2 regions of the Dechloromonas sp. ZS-1 genome follow, and region 1 is predicted to be linked to the other one. Evidence: predicted binding sites of a transcription regulator. Region 1 holds the regulator's gene; the other holds the start of a gene.
What was found. The regulator sigma-54, encoded in region 1, starts transcription at its own class of promoters, with help from an activator protein. The targets are predictions, from matches to a motif close to TGGCACGCTTNCTGCTNA.
Positions count from the first base shown of each region.

Region 2: the regulator sigma-54 is predicted to act here: its motif matches at 3,816-3,833, upstream of AACO21_RS09120 (GntP family permease).

Region 1 covers NZ_JBDIYD010000001.1:275,962-283,143, reverse strand. Annotated here, with positions in the region: gene AACO21_RS01390 (sodium:solute symporter family protein) at 1-1,223, opposite strand, end outside; gene AACO21_RS01385 (RluA family pseudouridine synthase) at 1,297-1,950, opposite strand; gene recA (recombinase RecA) at 2,162-3,190, shown strand; gene recX (recombination regulator RecX) at 3,183-3,614, shown strand; gene lptB (LPS export ABC transporter ATP-binding protein) at 3,611-4,351, shown strand; gene AACO21_RS01365 (RNA polymerase factor sigma-54) at 4,382-5,836, shown strand; gene raiA (ribosome-associated translation inhibitor RaiA) at 5,852-6,175, shown strand; gene ptsN (PTS IIA-like nitrogen regulatory protein PtsN) at 6,233-6,676, shown strand; gene hprK (HPr(Ser) kinase/phosphatase) at 6,686-7,182, shown strand, end outside.
Region 2 covers NZ_JBDIYD010000005.1:105,237-112,418, reverse strand. Annotated here, with positions in the region: gene AACO21_RS09140 (type IV pili methyl-accepting chemotaxis transducer N-terminal domain-containing protein) at 1-424, shown strand, start outside; gene aroG (3-deoxy-7-phosphoheptulonate synthase AroG) at 656-1,726, shown strand; gene AACO21_RS09130 (hypothetical protein) at 1,731-1,988, shown strand; gene AACO21_RS09125 (sigma 54-interacting transcriptional regulator) at 2,205-3,677, shown strand; gene AACO21_RS09120 (GntP family permease) at 3,876-5,273, shown strand; gene AACO21_RS09115 (acyl CoA:acetate/3-ketoacid CoA transferase) at 5,395-7,023, shown strand.

The sequences.
Region 1 (7,182 bases):
CCGACGACGAGCGGGACGAAAGCGCCGGCCAGGGTGATCTTGTAGGCGTTTTCCACCATCTTGAAGATGCTGGCATTGGAATACAGCGCGAACCCGAGCACGATCAGCGCAAAGCCGACGATGGAGGCTCGCATGACCAGCAGGAAGCGGTGATCGCTGATGCCGGGCATGAAGCCGCGCACAATGTTCTCGGAAAAGGCCACGGACGGTGCGAGCAGGGTGGCCGAGGAGCAGCTCATGACCGCCGAGAGCACGGCACCGAAAAAGATGGCCTGGGCGAAGACCGGGGTCTGTTGCAGCACGAGCAGCGGCAAGATCAGTTGAGAGTCGGTCTGCAGCAGGCCGTTGAATTGTTCCGGATCGATCAGCGTGGCCGAATAGGCGATGAACATCGGCACGAAGGCGAAGCAGAAATAGGTTACGCCGCCCAGCACCGAGCCCCAGACCGCGATCTTGGCGGTCTTGGCCGAGGTGACGCGCTGGAAGACGTCCTGCTGCGGAATCGAGCCGAGCATCATGGTGATCCAGGCACCGAGAAAGGCGGTCCATTGCACCGGATCCGCCTCCGGGAAGAAATCGAGTTTTCCGGCCATATCGGCATGCTGGATCACGGCGGCCACGCCGCCTGCATTCCCGGCGACAAACCAGGCGATGAAGAGCATGCCGCCCATGATGATGCCCATCTGGACGAAATCCAGGATGGCCACCGAGAGCATGCCGCCGAAGGTGGTGTAGGTGAGCACGATGGCGGCGCCGAGGATCATGCCGGCGGTCGGGCTGATGGCACCGTCGGTGACGACGCTGAAAACCAGGCCGAGCGCCTTGATCTGGGCGGCGACCCAACCGAGGTAGGAGACGACGATGCAGAGCGTGGTCAGCACTTCAACCGTACGGTTGTAGCGCAGGCGGAAAAAGTCGCCCAGCGTCAGCACATTCATCTTGTACAGCTTGGTGGCGAAGAAGATGCCGCCCAGAATCAGGCAGAGCGAGGAGCCGAAGGGGTCGGCCACGACACCGCGAAGGCCTTCCTTGACGAAGGTGGCCGAGACGCCGAAAACGGCTTCGGCCCCGAACCAGGTGGCGAAGACGGTGGCGGTCACCACGGGCAGCGGCAGATGACGGCCTGCCACGGCGAAATCCTTGGCGCTATGAACGCGGGTGGCAGCGAGCAGGCCGATGCCGATGGAAACGAGCAGGTAAAGGACGACGAACCAGATCAGCATGATGTCGCGCGGTCGACCGGCTTAAGGGGTTGAAAATGCGCGGATTATACGGTGCTGTGCGGCGATCTGGACGTCAAAAAGGCGGGGCGCATTCAAATTGCTGCGGCAGGCCGCTCACCGGGTGAGCAAAGGCGACCTGGGCCGCGTGCAGGAGCAGGCGCTCGGCCCGTTCGTAAGCGATCCCGCCATAGAGGTCGTCGCCCAGGATCGGGTGGCCGAGCGACATCATGTGCACACGCAACTGGTGCGAGCGGCCGGTCACCGGCTCAAGCTCGACCCGGGTGGTCTGGGTGGCGGGCGAACGCTCAAGCACGCGGTAGCGGGTGAGCGAGGGCTTGCCTCGCTCAAAGTCGACCATTTGCCGGGGGCGGTTTGGCCAGTCGCAGATCATCGGCAGGTCAATTTCGCCGACATCCTGCTCAACGATGCCCTGCACGACGGCGATATAGCGCTTGTCCACAGCCCGTTCGCGGAACAGCATCGAGAAGTGGCGCTGCATGGCCTCGCCCCGCGCCAGGATCAGCAGACCGGAGGTGGACATGTCGAGGCGATGCACGATGAGTGCTTCGGGATGGGTCTCCTGCACCCGGTGGATCAGGCAATCGTGCTTGTCCTCGCCGCGCCCGGGTACGGAGAGCAGGCCGGCGGGCTTGTCGGTGATCAGGAAAGCGTCGTCGGTGTATAGGACGGTGGAGCCGGTGGCCGGGGGCGGCGCGTAAACAGTCATCTCGGGAGGGCCCGGCGGTCGACCGGTGCAGAAAGGCAAAAATCCGCTTGCCAGAGGGCCTGCGGATCATGTACTGTACGGATATACAGTATTTGTACTGGGGATCAGACCACACTATACCGTGTCCGGGCCCCGAATGACGAATCAGGCAATTTCTATACCATCCGTGGCCCCTGTGCCATAATCCGCTCAAATTTTCGAGGACTCCCCCATGGACGACAACAAGGCAAAAGCGCTGGCAGCGGCGCTGCAACAGATCGAAAAGCAATTCGGCAAGGGCTCCATCATGAAGATGGGCGAAGCCGATGTCGAACAGGGCCTGCAGGTCGTGTCGACCGGCTCGCTCGGCCTGGACATCGCGCTTGGCGTCGGCGGCCTGCCGCGTGGCCGTGTGGTCGAAATCTACGGCCCGGAATCCTCCGGCAAGACCACCCTCTGTCTGCAAGTCGTTGCCGAAATGCAGAAACAGGGCGGTGTGGCGGCCTTCATCGATGCAGAACACGCGCTTGACCCCTCCTACGCCCAGAAACTGGGCGTCAATGTCGGCGAACTCCTGATCTCCCAGCCCGATACCGGCGAGCAGGCACTTGAAATCGCCGACATGCTGGTGCGTTCCGGCTCGGTCGACATCATCATCGTGGACTCGGTGGCTGCCCTCACCCCGCGCGCCGAAATCGAAGGCGAAATGGGCGACCAGATGGTCGGCCTGCATGCCCGCCTGATGTCCCAGGCCCTGCGCAAGCTGACCGCGAACATCAAGAAGACCAACACCCTGGTCATCTTCATCAACCAGATCCGCATGAAGATCGGCGTCATGTTCGGCTCCCCGGAAACCACCACCGGTGGTAACGCGCTCAAGTTCTACGCTTCCGTGCGTATGGACATCCGCCGTATCGGCGGCATCAAGAAGGGCGACGAGGTGATCGGCAACGAAACCAAGGTCAAGGTCGTCAAGAACAAGGTCTCGCCCCCGTTCCGTGAAGCGATTTTCGACATCCTGTACGGCGAGGGCATCTCCCGCGAAGGCGAAATCATCGAAATGGGCGTGGCTCACAAGCTGATCGACAAGTCGGGTGCCTGGTACTCCTACAAAGGCGAAAAGATCGGCCAGGGCAAGGACAATGTCCGTGAATTCCTGAAGGCCAATCCGGCCATCGCGCAGGAAGTCGAAGCCGGCATTCGCGAAGCCGCTGCAGTGACCGTGATCAAGCCGACCAAGGCTGCCGCTGCCGATGCCTGACCTCCGGGTCAAGGCGCTGCAACTCCTGACCCGGCGAGATCACAGCCGGGCGGAGCTGCACAAGAAACTGGCCCCGTTGGCCGAATCCGAGGACGCGCTGGAAGCCGTCCTCGATGCCTTGCAGGCGGAGCGCCTGCTCTCCGATTCCCGCTTTGCCAGCCAGCGCGCCAGCCAGCGCGGCAGCCGCTACGGCAATGCCCGTCTGCGTCAGGAACTGCGTCAGCAAGGCGTCAATGACGAAGACATTACCGAGGCACTCGATGGCGCGGGTGAAGAGGTGGAGCGCTGCCGTCAGGTGTGGGCCAAAAAATACGGTCGACCGCCGGAAAGTGCGGAAGAACGTGCCAAACAGCTCCGTTTCCTGCAATATCGCGGCTTTTCCGGCGACAGCATTCGCCGGGTGATCAGCGGAGCAGATGAATGAGCATTGCCGATAATGCCGCGACCCTGTCGGCCAACAACCTGAAAAAGCGCTACAAGGCGCGTACCGTCGTCGAAGATGTGTCCTTCCAGGTCCGCTCCGGCGAGGTCGTTGGCTTGCTCGGCCCCAACGGTGCCGGCAAAACCACCTGCTTCTACATGATCGTCGGTCTGGTGGCGGCCGATGGGGGCGAAGTCCAGCTCGACGACAGCCGTCTGACCCATCTGCCCATGCATGCGCGGGCCCGCCAGGGCGTCTCCTATCTGCCGCAGGAAGCCTCCGTCTTCCGCAAGCTCAATGTCGAAGACAACATCCGGGCCATCCTGGAGTTGCAAAACCTGTCCGCCAAGGACACCGACGAGCGTCTGGAAAACCTGCTGGCCGAACTGCACATCGCCCATGTCCGGCACGTCAATGCGGCGGCTCTCTCCGGTGGCGAGCGCCGTCGCTGCGAAATCGCGCGGGCCCTGGCCACCAACCCGCGCTTCATCCTGCTCGACGAACCGTTTGCCGGGGTCGACCCGATTGCCGTGCTGGAAATCCAGAAAATCATCCGTTTCCTGAAGGAGCGGGGCATCGGCGTTCTGATCACCGACCATAACGTACGCGAAACCCTGGGGATCTGCGACCACGCCTACATCATCAACGCCGGTCGCGTGCTGGCGTCTGGACGGCCGAACGAAATCGTCGATAATGAAAGCGTCCGCAAGGTTTACCTCGGCGAGCATTTCAAACTTTGATCCCTCCCCTCGCCTGACACCGACCCATCGATGAAACCTGCTCTCCAGCTCAAACTGTCCCAGCATCTGGCGCTGACGCCCCAGTTGCAGCAGTCGATCAAGCTGTTGCAGCTGTCCACCATCGAGATGAAGCAGGAAATCGAACGCTACCTGCTCGAAAATCCGATGCTGGAACGGGAAGACGATGGCGAGCTCGGCTTTGCCGGTGCCCAGCAGTTTGATGCCCCGGCTAACCGCGAGCAGGAAGCCGAACGGAGCGAGACACCGCCGGCCGGTGAAGAGCGGGAAAGCCTGCCGGAAGGCATGGGCGAAGTCGATGATGATCGTTGGACCAGCGATGCCGGCACCTATTCCGGGGCCGGTCGTGATGAGGACGATGACAGCGACGCCCACGACATTCATGCCGCCACGGTCAGCCTGCGCGACCATCTGGGCTGGCAGTTGGGCATGACTCAACTCTCGGAGCGCGACCGCAGTCTGGTGCGTTTTCTGATCGAAGCGCTGGACGACGACGGTTACCTTTCTGCCTCGCTCGAGGAACTGCTCGAAACCCTGCCGCCGGAATATGAAATCGAGCTTGAAGAGCTCGAAATCGCGCTGCGTCACATCCAGAATTTCGATCCGACCGGTATCGGCGCGCGTACGCCGGCCGAATGCCTGCGCCTGCAGTTGCTGGCCCGGCGCGATGAGCCGGCCTGTGATCTGGCCTTGGTCATCGTCGACAAGCATCTCGAATTGCTGGCAGGCCGTGATTTTGCCCGTCTGAAGAAGTTGACCGGCTGTGACGACGAGACCTTGAAGGCGGCCCACGCCTTGATCGTCAGTCTCGATCCGCGCCCCGGTGCGCCCTATGCCCAGGTCGAAGCCCGCTACATCACGCCGGATGTGATCGTGAAGAAGCTCAAGGGCAAATGGACCGCCTACATCAATCCGGATGCCTATCCGCGGTTGCGCATCAATCGCCTGTACGCCGAAATCCTGGCCAAGCAGCGTCGTGGCAACGGCAACATGACGGCGCAGCTCCAGGAAGCCCGCTGGCTGATCAAGAACGTCCAGCAGCGCTTCGATACCATTCACCGCGTGACCCAGGCCATTGTCGATCGTCAGCGCCAGTTCTTCGAACATGGCGAGGTTGCCATGCGTCCGCTGGTGCTGCGCGAGATTGCCGATATCCTCGGCCTGCACGAGTCGACCGTATCGCGCGTGACGAGTCAGAAATACATGGCGACGCCGCGCGGCATCTTCGAATTGAAGTATTTCTTCGGCAGCCATGTCGCCACCGATACCGGGGGCGCTTGTTCTGCAACCGCTATCCGGGCGCTGATCAAACAGCTGATCGCTGCGGAAGATGGCAAGAAGCCCTTGTCGGATAGTCAAATATCCGAAATACTAGGCCAACAGGGGATCGTTGTAGCGCGACGCACGGTAGCCAAATACCGCGAGTCCTTGAACATTCCGCCTGTTAATTTACGCAAGACCCTGTAGTGAGAGGAGAATTAAATGAATCTGCAGATCGCTGGTCATCACATCGAAGTCACGCCGGCTTTGCGCGAATATGTCGAAAACAAGCTCGACCCCGTTATTCGCCACTTTGACAAAGTTACCGGGGTGAACGTCGTTCTCTCCGTCGAAAAGCTGAAGCAGAAGGCGGAAGTGACCGTGCACGTACCGGGTAAGGACATGCATGTCGAAGAATCCGGTGACGATCTCTATGCTGCGATCGATGCCATGTTTGACAAGCTGGACCGTCAGGTTCAGAAGTACAAGCAGAAGGTGCAGGATCACCACCGCGGCGAAAAGGCCGCCCACCACATGGCTGACTAACAGCCGCCAGGCCGCGTTTCCTTTCGGAAATGCGGCCTTTGTGTTTCTTCGTAGCCCATGAATCCGTTGTCCAATCTCCTGTCGGTCTCCCAGGTTCTCCTTGATCTGGAAGCCGGTAGCAAGAAACGCGTCTTCGAACAGGCAGGTATCCTGTTTGAAACGCATCTCGGCATTGCCCGTTCGGTCATTTTCGACAGCCTGTTTGCCCGCGAAAAGCTGGGCTCCACCGGGCTGGGCCAGGGTATTGCCATCCCGCATGGCCGTATCAAGGGCCTGAAGCAGGCTGCTGGCGCCTTCATCCGTCTGCCAGCCCCGATTCCCTTTGATTCACCCGATGGCCGACCGGTCAATCTGCTTTTCGTCCTGCTGGTGCCGGAACAGGCGACCGAGCAGCATCTGCAGATTCTGTCCGAACTCGCTCAGCGCTTTTCCGATCGTGCCTTCCGTGACGCCTTGGCCGCAGCACCGGATGCCGACTCCATCGTGGCCCTTTTTTCCTGATTGACCTGCGTGCGCCATATTCGTCTCGTCCAGCTTTACGAGGACAACCGCGAAAAGCTCCTGCTCAACTGGATGCAGGGGCATGAATCCGACCGCAAGATCGAACTGCGGCACGCCAATATCTACGGTGCCGATGTCGTCGGGCACATCAACATCATCCACCCGGAACGTTTACAAGTCTTGGGCCAGGCCGAGTATGACTGGGCCTTGCGCATTGGCGAACGGCGCTTCGGACAGATGTTCAGCGACCTGCTTGCAGCGCAACCGCCGGCGGTGATCGTCGCAGACGGTATCGCTCCGCCGGAGTCCCTGGTCGAGGCATGCCGCCTCTCCAATACGCCCCTCCTCTATTCTCCGAAGCCGGCATCGGCCGTCATCGATCTGCTGCGTATTTACCTGTCGGCGCGCTTGGCGGATACGGTCAGTCTGCACGGTGTGTTCATGGACGTCTTGGGCATGGGCGTTCTGATCACGGGTGATTCCGGCGTCGGCAAGTCCGAGTTGGC
Region 2 (7,182 bases), on a different contig from region 1:
GTTGTCGGAGCAGGTGCTGGGGCTCGCGCATCAAGGGACGGTGCAACTGGAAAAACACGCGGGGAGTACCACTGGGCATCTGCTCAACCTGGCCGGCCGGCAACGCATGCTCTCGCAGCGCATGGCGAAGTTTTACCAGGCCCAATCCTGGGGCATCGGTGACACTTCTGGTGCAGCGGAGCTCGACAAGGCACGTCGCGAGTTCGCCGGCAGCCTGCAGGAGCTCTCGGCCGCACCGGCCATGACGCCCGCGATCCGCGATGGCCTGGAACTGGTCCGTCAGCAGTGGTTCTTCTTCGACAACGCGCTCAATCAAAAAGGCAGTGCCGACCGGCGTGCGCAGGCGGCGGTGGCCACGACCAGCGAACGTATCCTGGAAGAGATGGAAAGCGTGGTCAATCAGATCGAGAAGCTCGGCAAGTAAGGGATGCACCGGGATGCCGGTGCAAATGTGCCCGTTTGCTGCCGTTGACCGTCTGACAAGCCCCTGAATCGGAATGGCCGACGCGGGGCAGCGTCTATTTTTTCCCCGTGTCTGCGGTGCTTGCCCGCGTTTTGGCGGGTGAGAGGTCGAATTCTTCGATGTGCATCCGGTAGAATGTTGGGTTTTAGGCAATATTGACTTGGGGTGGCCATGTCGCCGCACAGCACGCAAATGAGCAAACCGAATACCGATGATGTCCGCATCCGGGAAATCAAGGAACTGGTGCCGCCGGCCCACGTTTTCCGGGAATATCCGTTGTCCAACCGCGCGGCGCAGACCACCTACGCCGCCCGTCAGGCCATTCACCGTGTCCTGCATGGTGCCGATGACCGCCTGCTGGTCGTGATCGGGCCCTGCTCGATCCACGATTACGACGCCGCGATGGAGTACGCCAAGAAGCTCTCGCGCGAAGCCGAAAAGTATCGTGACGATCTCATCGTCGTGATGCGCGTGTATTTCGAAAAGCCGCGTACCACGGTGGGCTGGAAGGGCCTGATCAACGATCCGCGCCTGGACAACACCTTCCGCATCAATGAAGGCATTCGCCTGGCCCGTCGCATCCTGCTCGAAATCAACGAGATGGATCTGCCCTGCGCCACGGAATTCCTCGACACCATCACCCCGCAATACACCGCCGACCTGATCGCCTGGGGCGCCATCGGTGCACGCACCACCGAGTCGCAGGTGCACCGCGAGCTGGCCTCCGGACTGTCCTGTCCGGTCGGTTTCAAGAACGGGACCGATGGCAACATGCGGATTGCGGTCGACGCCATTCGTTCGGCCAATTCGCCGCACCATTTCCTGTCCGTGACCAAGAACGGCCATACCGCCATCGTCTCGACGATGGGCAACGAGGATTGCCACGTCATCCTGCGTGGCGGCAAGGAGCCGAACTTCGATGCGCCGAGCGTTGAGGCAGCGAGTGCCGAAATCGCCAAGGCCGGTCTCGCGGCCCGCCTCATGGTCGATTTCTCGCACGGCAACAGCCGCAAGCAGTTCAAGCTGCAGATGGAAGTGTCCGACAGCGTGGCCGCGCAGATTGCCGCCGGCGAAGAGCGCATCATGGGTGTCATGGTCGAATCCCATCTGGTCGAAGGCCGTCAGGACCTCTCCCCGGAAAAGCCGCTGACCTACGGTCAGAGCATCACCGACGCCTGCATCAACTGGGAGGACAGCCTGACGGTGCTCGACCAGCTGGCTGCCGCTGTGCGTGCCCGCCGCGTGGCGGAAGCCTCGGCTTAAACGCATGCCGCGTTCAGGATCAGGGCCGGCTTCATGCCCGGCCCTTTTTCTTGCCTTCGCCGCCAGCCTGCTCGGCGGCTGTGTCCTCTGGCCGACCTGGCACTGGGCCAAGGCCGGTGCGAGCGATGCAGACTACGCGCGTGACGAGCTGACATGCAAGCAATTGGTCTACACCACGGCGGATGGCATGGTGACCCAGGCCCAGGTCCGTCGCATGCACCTTTGCCTCGAAAGCAAGGGGTGGCATAAGGCCGAGGATTAGGCGATCTGCCTGCTCCGCTGAGTGCGTGCTGCATGAGCTGCGCCTTGGCTTTGCATCACGCTGCTGCGGTAAAAGCGTGGCTTTTTCCCGAAACTTGCCGGATGATGGGCGCCCAAAATATATCGGGTGGAGACTGCCCGTTTCCTGCGTGAGTCGGTTGCGATGCCGGCCTGGACTGGGGGCGCTGTTTCTCTCCGTTTCGGCAGTGGAGTGGCGATGGGTTCCAGAAATCAGCTAGACCGTGTATGTGTGCCGCAGGCCTTGGGCGGTCGTAACAGCGACGAATTGATCGAATTGGCGCGGCAGTCGCTGTTGTCTCATTTTGCCGATCTGTGCGATGGCCTGGTGATCGTCGATGCCCAGGCGCGGATTGTCTGGATGAACGACAGCTATCCGCAGCGCCTTGGTCTGCTGGGGACCCAGGACATGATCGGGTCACCGGTCGAGGCGGCCATTCCAAACAGCCTGATGCGTCAGGTGGTCGAATCCGGTAAGCCCATCATGCTGGATATCATGGATTTTGGCAGCCAATCCTTCGTGGTGACCCGCTTGCCGCTGAAGGATGCCGAAGGCAGGATTCTCGGTGCGGTCGGGATGGTGCTCTACGATGATCCGCGGCGCCTGGCGCCGGTGGTGGCCCGCTACCAGCGGCTACGGGCCGAGTTGGCAGATGCTCAGCGCCGACTCGCGGAAGCACGGCGAACCCGCTATACCTTCGCGAGTTTCGTGGGGGTCAATTTTGCCTGCCTCGAACTGAAGCAGGCGGCGCGCCGTGCTGCACGGACCACCTCTCCCGTCTTGATCCTGGGCGAAACCGGCACGGGCAAGGAGCTCCTGGCCCAGGCCATTCATGCCGATAGTCCGCGTGCAGAGGGGCCTTTTGTCGCAGTGAATATTGCGGCCATCCCGGAAACCTTGCTGGAGGCCGAATTTTTTGGTGTGGCACCCGGCGCCTATACGGGGGCCGAGCGCAAGGGACGGGACGGGAAATTCAAACTGGCGGATGGCGGCACCCTGTTTCTCGATGAAATCGGCGATATGTCGCTCGCCTTGCAGGCCAAGCTCCTGCGTACGCTCCAGGAACGAGAGATTGAGCCGGTGGGCTCCAATCATTTGCAACCTGTCGACGTGCGTGTGATTGCGGCGACGAGCCGTAATCTGGAGGCCATGGTGGCGGCAGGACAATTCAGAGCGGATCTGTTTTATCGCCTGAACGTGATCAGCCTGGTCACGCCCCCCTTGCGTCAGCGCATGGATGACCTGCCGCTTCTGGGCGAACATCTGGTGGATGCGATCTGCCGGGAGCAGGGGCTGCCGCCCAGGGTGCTCGGTGCCAGTGCCATCGAGCGTCTTCGCCAACACGATTGGCCGGGCAACGTCCGGGAACTGGCGAATGTGCTTGAACGTGTCTTGCTGATGTCCGATAGCGATTGTCTGGAGCGGGGGGAGATTGATCGGATGATGCCGCAGGCGCGGGGAGCGCATCCCGCCGGTCAGGCGGAGCCGGTGAGTGCTGCCGTCAACCTCGGCATGGTGGTCGCTAATGCGGAACGCAGTGCCATTCTTCAGGCCTTGCGGGAGGCGCACGGTAACAAGGCACAAGCTGCCAAGTTGCTGGGCATCTCACGCGCCGCGCTCTACGAGAAAATTGCGGCACTGGGCCTGGATACCCGCAGTGAACAGGACTAGCACGCCGGGCTGAGATGGCGCCTGCGTTGTAGCGTTGTCTGCTTTTGCAGACAGGCTGTCTTCAGCAGCAGACAGTTTCTGCTGCCCTGGGCGCGGTTGTTGGTTTGATTTTCGTTTTAATTCAACGATGTAGTCGTTTGGCACGGAAGCTGCAATTCGCTCCTTGTTTTACCCATGCAAAAACAAGGAGACATATACATGGACTTTCTCATCGTCCTGGGAGCACTGTGCTTCCTGATGTTCGTGGCCTATCGCGGCTACAGCGTGATTCTTTTTGCCCCGATTGCCGCACTTGGTGCGGTCTTGCTGACAGACCCCAGTCTGGTTGCGCCGATGTTCACCGGCTTGTTCATGGACAAGATGGTTGGCTTCGTCAAATTGTATTTCCCGGTCTTCCTGTTGGGCGCCGTCTTTGGCAAGGTGATCGAACTCTCCGGATTTTCGAAGGCCATTGTTTCCTCGGTGATCAACATGCTCGGTCGAGAGCGTGCCATGCTGTCCATTGTGGCCGTCTGCGGCTTGCTCACCTATTTTGGTGTTTCCCTGTTTGTGGTGGTGTTTGCGGTGTATCCGTTCGCGGCCGAGTTGTTCCGTCAGAGCGATATTCCGAAACGCCTGATTCCCGGGACGATTGCGCTGGGTGCTTTCACTTTCACCATGGATTCTCTCCCAGGGACGCCGCAAATTCAGAACATCATCCCCACCACCTTTTTTAAGACCAATATCTATGCCGCGCCCACCTTGGGCATCATCGGTGCTGTGTTCATCATCGTCTGCGGCTTGTCTTATCTGGAATGGCGTCGTCGCCAGGCTGCGCGTGCCGGGGAGGGCTATGGCACGGATCTCGTGAATGAACCGGAGCCGTTTGAACACGAAAAGCTGGCCAATCCGCTGATTGCGATTTTGCCGCTGGTGCTGGTCGGCGTGACGAACTGGGCCTTTACCCGTCTGATTCCCGAGGTTTATGGCAAGTCGCACTCGTTTATTCCTGCCGTGGTGGGCAAGGCGGCGCCGGTGGTTCAGGATGTGACCAAAATCGCCGCGATCTGGGCGGTGGAAGGCGCGCTGCTGGTCGGGATTCTGACGGTTTTCGTGTTTGCCGGAAAAACCGTGGTGAGCAAATTTGCCGAAGGCTCGAAGTCGGCCATTGCAGGGGCCTTGCTGGCCTCGATGAACACCGCCTCCGAATACGGTTTTGGTGCCGTGATTGCGGCGATGCCCGGCTTTTTGGTCGTTGCGAACGCGCTGACGGCGATCCCCAATCCCTTGATCAACGAAGCGATTACCGTCACCTCGCTGGCCGGGATTACCGGCTCAGCCTCGGGGGGGATGAGTATCGCCCTGGCTGCCATGGCGGAAACCTTCATCCAGAATGCGCAAGCTGCCGGCATTCCTCTGGAAGTGCTGCACCGAGTGGCCTCCATGGCCTCGGGCGGGATGGACACCTTGCCGCATAACGGGGCCGTGATCACCTTGCTGGCGGTGACGGGCCTCACGCATCGCGTGGCATACAAGGACATTTTTGCCATTACCCTGATCAAGACGGCGGCCGTATTCGTCGTCATTGCCGCCTTCTACCTGTTTGGTATTGTCTAAGGCATCACGTGCGATCGCGGGGGGCTGATCTTGCCCCCGCTTTGCGCCCCCGTTCGTTAAGATACGGGAACATGACATGGGGTCGGCCTGGGCACGCCCCGATTCGGTTGGAGACACATGAATGTCCATCAAGCAAGAGCAAAAAAGTGCGCATGAGCGCACTGTAGGGCGCGGCAAGGTTGTATCCGCGCGAGAGGCGGTGGGCCTGATTCGCGATGGCGATACGCTTGCCACAGGCGGTTTCGTCGGAATCGGCTTCCCTGAAAATATTGCCGTCGCACTCGAGGCACGCTTTCTCGATGCGCAACGGGACAATGGTGCCGGCGGGCCACGCAATCTGACCCTGGTTTATGCCGCAGGGCAAGGCGATGGCAAAGAGCGTGGCCTGAATCATCTGGGCCATGAGGGGCTGGTGGCCAAAGTGATTGGCGGTCATTGGGGACTGGTGCCGAAATTACAGGCCCTTGCCGTGGCGAACCGGATTGAGGCCTACAACCTGCCGCAAGGGGTGATTGCCCATTTGTTTCGTGACATCGCGGCCGGCAAACCGGGGACCTTGACCCATGTCGGCCTGGGCACTTTTGTCGATCCGCGTTTTGGTGGCGGCAAGCTCAATGAAAAAACCACGACGGATATTGTTCGTCTGATGCAGATTGATGACGAACCCTATCTGTTCTACAAGGCTTTTCCGATCCATGTGGGCGTTATCCGGGGCACAACGGCCGATCCAGATGGCAATGTCAGCATGGAAAAGGAAGCGTTAACGCTCGAAGCACAGGCCATTGCGATGGCTGCCAAGAATTCCGGCGGCATCGTCATCGTTCAGGTTGAGCGCCTGGCTGAGCGGGGAAGTTTGAACCCCCGCCAAGTCAAGATTCCCGGGGTGCTGGTGGATTGTGTGGTGGTGGCCGAAAAGCCCGAATATCACATGCAGACCTTCAGCGAGCAGTACAACCCGGCCTACGCAGGCGAAATTCGGGTGCCCCTCTCCGCGATTCCTGAAATGGGCATGAGCGAACGCAAGATCATCGCGCGTCGGGCCGCGATGGAGTTGCGGTCCGGGGCCATTGTGAATCTCGGCATTGGTATGCCCGAGGGCGTGGCAAATGTGGCAGCGGAAGAGCAGGTCATCGATTTGATGACGCTGACGGCGGAACCCGGGGTCATCGGCGGCATTCCTGCCGGAGGGCTCAGCTTTGGCGCCGCCATCAATACGCAGGCCATCATCGATCAGCCCAGCCAGTTTGATTTTTACGATGGCGGCGGGCTGGACATCGCTTTCCTTGGGCTGGCTCAGGCTGATCGGGAGGGAAATCTGAATGTGTCCAAATTTGGTCCGCGCCTGGCCGGAGCCGGGGGATTCATCAATATTTCCCAGAATGCCAAGAAGGTGGTGTTTGTCGGTACTTTCACCGCAGGGGATCTGAATATTGCGCTGGAAGACGGCATGCTGCGCATCCTTCAGGACGGGCAGGCGCAAAAATTCGTCAATGCCGTCGAACACCGGACCTTCAGCGGTCCGCAAGCCGTGAAGTGGGGCAAAACCGTGCTCTACATCACGGAGCGCTGTGTTTTCCGTCTGTGCGAAGCCGGGCTGGAGTTGATTGAAATTGCACCGGGCGTCGATTTGCAGCGGGATATCCTCGACAAAATGGCGTTCAAGCCGGTCATGGATCGTCCTCCTGTCCTGATGGACGCCCGGATTTTCCAGGATGCGCCGATGGGCTTGCGGGACGACATGCTGGGCTAATTCCCTGCTGGACCTGCGCGCGTTCGTTCTCCGTGCGATACCGGATCAACCCCGCCAACCCGATGGTTGCGCGGGGTTTTTATTGCGGATTTCAGCGAAGGCGCGGGGCTGTTTTGCTAAGCTAGCGTCCCCGGCGCGGCATATTGGGTGCCGTTTGTC